2 regions of the Niveispirillum sp. BGYR6 genome follow, and region 2 is predicted to be linked to the other one. Evidence: predicted binding sites of a transcription regulator. Region 2 holds the regulator's gene; the other holds the start of a gene.
The links. Region 2 encodes PhoB, which activates phosphate uptake and scavenging genes when phosphate is short. Its sites were predicted from a motif close to TNTCATAAAACTGTCA; they were not measured.

Region 1 (2,396 bases), on a different contig from region 2:
TGGTGCGCGACATGGTGCAGGCCAAGGGCCTGACCGCCGCCGTGATCTATGGCGCGCTGGCACCAGAGGTGCGGCGGCGCGAAGCGGAGCGCTTCACCAGCGGCGAGGCGCAGGTGGTGGTGGCAACCGACGCCATCGGCATGGGGCTGAACCTGCCCATCCGCCGCGTGCTGTTCACCACCCTGGAAAAATATGACGGGGTAGAGCAGCGGGAGCTGCTGCCGACGGAATTGAAGCAGATCGCCGGCCGCGCCGGCCGCTATGGCCATCACGAGGCGGGCGAGTTCGGCATTGTCGGCAAGGGCACGGCAGTCCGCCTGCAGGCACTCTGGAACCGGCCAGACAATGCCTTCGGGCCGAAAACCATGCTGACCGTGCGGCCGACCCGCGCCATGGTGGCGCGGCTGGCCGGCCGCATCGGCACCCATAACATGCAGCTGCTGGTGGATTGCTTTGCCGCCGCCAAGACGGCGGGCAGCCCCTACCGCGTTTCCGACCTGTCCTCCCTGCGCCGGCTGGCGCAGGAGCTGGATGAGCGGGATATCGGGTTTGAAGAAAAGCTGTCCCTGCTGTTCATGCCCTGCGATCTGGAAAAGGAAGTGGATGCCCGCTTCTTCCACCAAATGCTGCGCGCCGTGGAAAGCGGGGAACCGGTGCCGCTGGGGCTGGTGGTGCCGCCGCGCATGGACCGGCTGGATGATTATGCGCTGGAGGAACTGTCGCGCTCCTGCGACCTGTATTATTGGGCCAGCCGCAAATTCGCCCGCCTGTTCCCGGACCGGAAAGCCGTGGAGGAGCGCCGTGGCCAGGTGGCCGGGCGGCTGTCGGAGCTGCTGGCCAGCACGGCGCGGCGACGCCAGGGCAAGCCCCATGGCGGCCCGCGTCCAGGTGGTGGCACCCCCGGCAGCGGACCGGGTGGCAAACCTGCCCCCGGCTTCCGCGGGGCGCCGCGCAAACGCTATGGCCCGAAACGGGGGTAAGTTTAATGGATTTTTAACGGTAACCGGCGTGTCCGTCACCAAACCGTCATCGGCCTGTCACCACTCATCGCCATGATCGCGCCACCACGGAAACGGGCCTGGTGGAGCGATCATGACGGATAAGCGGTTCAAGGTGCTGTTCATCTGCCGCAAGAACGCGGCACGCAGCCTGATGGCAGAGGCGCTGTTGCGCCGCTGGGGCATGGGCCGGTTCGAGGTCCATTCCGCCGGGCCGGAACCGCTGGACCAGCCCAACCCACAGGCGATGGAGCTGCTGCGCAAGGTCGGGATCGATACCGACGCGCTGCGCCCGAAAAGCTGGGATCTCTATGCGGGTGCCGACGCCCCCGAAATGGATTTCATCTTCTTTGCCTGCGAAGATACCGCCAAGCTGCACCCGCCGCACTGGCCCGGCCAGCCGATGGTGGCACAGTGGAACTTCCCCGACCCGCTGAGCCTGCAGGGGTCGGAGATTGAGCGTCATGCGCTGTTGAATCTGGTGTTCGGCATGATCGAGCGCCGGGTGAAAATCTTCTGCGCCCTGCCCGATCACCGGCTGGCCAAACTGACGGCCGCCGACATGTCGGACATTGCCACGGGCGAACACGCGGCCTGACATCCGGTTGGCTTTATCAGAACCGATCGCTCTGCCATCTTGGCCCCGTCCCACTGCCGCGCTAGAGCCACCTGCGTTTAGTCGAACGCAGGTGGCTCTAGCTGAGTCTGCCTGCGAGCGGATTCACGCCAAAAGGTGATTTCACCTTTTGGCGATCCGCTCTAAACAGGGGCGGCAGTGATGGGAAGGGCCGGTGATGAGCAAAGCCTGGGTGAATGAAAATGCGCGCGACGCGGCGGCCGATGATGACGGCGCCGATGATCCCCGCCCCTTGCCGCCCGGCACCAAGAACCATATCACGCCAGCCGGTTTCGACCGGATGCAGCGGGAGCTGCAGCAATTGCTGCGGGTCGAACGGCCCAAAGTGGTGGAAATCGTGCATTGGGCGGCCGGTAATGGCGACCGGTCGGAAAATGGCGATTATATCTATGGCAAGAAGCGCCTGCGGGAGATTGACCGCCGGATGCGCTTCCTGTCCAAGCGGCTGGAAATCGCCAATGTGGTCGATCCCGCCCAGCAGAAGCAGAAGGACCGGGTGTTCTTCGGCGCCACCGTCACCTATGTCCGCGAGGATGACAGCGAAAATACCGTCACCATTGTCGGGGTGGATGAAACCGACATGGGGCCCGGCTTGATCAGCTGGGTCTCCCCCATCGCCCGCGCGCTGCTGAAGGCGCAGGTCGGCGATCTGGTGGCTGTGCGCACGCCTGCCGGGCTGGAGGAGATTGAAGTATTGTCCATCCATTATCCCACGGCCAGTACCTGATACTCAGCTGGCTTGGCTTCACGCGGCACAAGCG
Region 2 (2,396 bases):
TGATGCCATCCGGATGCTGGCGCTGCGCGCGCCCGTGGGTGTGGACCTGCGTGAAGTGCTGGTGGCGCTGAAAATCTCTGCCGATCTGGAACGCACGGGCGATTACGCCGCCAATATCGCCAAGCGCTCCATCGCGCTGGCCCAGTTGCCGGTGATGCGGCCGGCCACCGCCATCCCGCGCATGGGTCGGCTGGTGCAGGAAATGCTGAAGGAAGTGCTGGACGCCTATATCGACCGCGATGTCGAAAAGGCGATCGCCGCCTGGCACCGGGATGCTGAGCTGGACGATCTCTATACTAGCCTGTTCCGCGAAGTTCTGACCTATATGATGGAAGACCCGCGCAACATCACGCCCTGTACCCACCTGCTGTTCATTGCCAAGAACCTGGAACGTGCCGGTGATCACGCGACCAACATCGCGGAAAACATCCATTATCTGGTGAAGGGCCAGCCGCTGAACGCCGAACGGCCGAAGGGCGACCGCTCCAGCTTCACCGTGCTGGATGCCGACGGTATCGTCAGTTCCGCTGAACAGCCCTAATTGCTTTTGCTTGTGCGTCCCTTCGACGTTTGACTGGAATCGCTATGAACTCCGCCTTGAAGCCGTTGATTTTGGTTGTGGAGGACGAGGTCGATCTCGTCACCCTGCTGAGCTACAACCTGGAGCGCGAGGGTTTCCGCGTCATAACCGCCAATGACGGGGAGGAAGCCCTGTTGCTGGCCGATGAGAGGACGCCGCATCTGGTGCTGTTGGACTGGATGCTGCCGTTGATGAGCGGGCTGGAGGTTTGCCGCCAGCTCCGCCGCAACCCCAAGACCCGCGACATCCCCGTCATCATGCTGACGGCGCGGGGGGAGGAGGCCGACAAGGTGCGCGGCCTGAACAGCGGTGCGGATGATTACCTGTCCAAGCCCTTCAGCCCGACCGAGCTGGTCGCCCGTATCCGCGCCGTGCTGCGCCGGGCGGCCCCGGCCCTGGCGGAAGAGATGCTGCGCTTCTCCGACATTTCCATGGATCTGGCCGCCCACCGGGTGCGGCGCAGCGGTCGTGATATCCATCTGGGGCCGAAGGAATTCGCCCTGCTGCGCCATTTCATGCAGCATCCCGGCCGCGTCTTCTCCCGCGAGCAGTTGTTGGATATCGTCTGGGGCCATGATGTCTATGTTGAGCTGCGGACGGTGGATGTGCATATCCGCCGGCTGCGCAAGGCGCTGAACGAGACGGACGATCAGGATGTGATCCGCACCGTGCGTTCCGCCGGCTATGCGCTGGATACCAAGACGACGATGTGATTCCAGGCGCTGCCTGGATTAAAAAATAGGAACCCCATCGGATCGCCCTATGTTGCCATTGGCACAAGGGCTCTTTCCGATGGGGTTTTTTCATGAAACCTGTTCTGGCTGCCTATGGCGGTGGTTTGCTGCTGTTCCTGGCGTTGGATTATCTCTGGCTGGGCCATCTGGCCCGCGATTTTTATGCCCGCCAGTTAGGTGATCTGTTGCGCGACCCGCCACAATTGGGCATCGCCGCCTTGTTCTATCTGGCCTATGTCGCTGGCATCGTCTTTTTCGCCGTGCTGCCGGCGCTTCGCGCGGGTGGCGTTTGGCAGGCAGCTCTTTATGGGGCGCTGCTGGGTCTGCTGGCCTATGGCACCTATGACATCACCAACCTTGCCACCATCCGGGGATGGCCCTGGACTGTGTCCCTGGTGGATATGGCCTGGGGGACCGCTGTTTCCGCCACGACAGCGGCGGCAGGTTATCTCGCGGCGCGCTGGCTGGGGTAGGGGAGGGAAGGGGTTTATCCCGCCTTCTTCACATCATCTTCAGTCGCAACCTTCACCGCCGGCAGCAGCACGGTGAAGGTGCTGCCCTTGCCAACCTCGCTGTCGATGATCAGCCGACCGCGATGGCGGTTGACGATATGTTTGACGATGGCCAATCCCAGCCCGGTGCCGCCCAGGGCGCGGGAGCGGGCAGGATCGACGCGGTAGAAGCGCTCCGTCAGGCGCGGCAGATGCGTGCGGGCGATGCCTTCGCCCCGGTCGGTCACCGCCACACAAATGGCCGGCCCCCGGGTGATGCGGCCGGCCAGGGCGGCATTGCTGCCCATGCCGGAACTGGCGCTGTTGGGGTCATTGATCGACAGGCTGACGGTCACCTCCGTCTGCTCCTTGCCATATTTGATGGCATTGTCGATCAGGTTCTGGAACACCTGCGACAGTTGATCCTCGTCGCCGATCACCGGGGGCAGGGCCGGTGGCCCTTCGATCCGCAGCTTCACCTTGCGGGCGGCTGCGCGTAATTCCAGCGTGGCGGTCAGATTGCGCACAATCTTGGCCACGTCCACCTCAGCGGTCGGCGGCGTATGCTCATCCATCTCAATCCGGGAGAGG

Region 1: PCJ49_RS16575 (arsenate reductase ArsC) is a predicted target of PhoB. The motif match lies at 1,014-1,029, and genes of this name have one in related genera.

The regions. Positions count from the first base shown of each region.
Region 1 covers NZ_JANLNL010000008.1:34,396-36,791, forward strand. The annotation lists gene PCJ49_RS16570 (helicase-related protein) at 1-980, shown strand, start outside; gene PCJ49_RS16575 (arsenate reductase ArsC) at 1,093-1,596, shown strand; gene greB (transcription elongation factor GreB) at 1,793-2,362, shown strand.
Region 2 covers NZ_JANLNL010000002.1:312,972-315,367, reverse strand. The annotation lists gene phoU (phosphate signaling complex protein PhoU) at 1-541, shown strand, start outside; gene phoB (phosphate regulon transcriptional regulator PhoB) at 586-1,293, shown strand; gene PCJ49_RS05330 (DUF2177 family protein) at 1,386-1,787, shown strand; gene PCJ49_RS05325 (ATP-binding protein) at 1,802-2,396, opposite strand, start outside.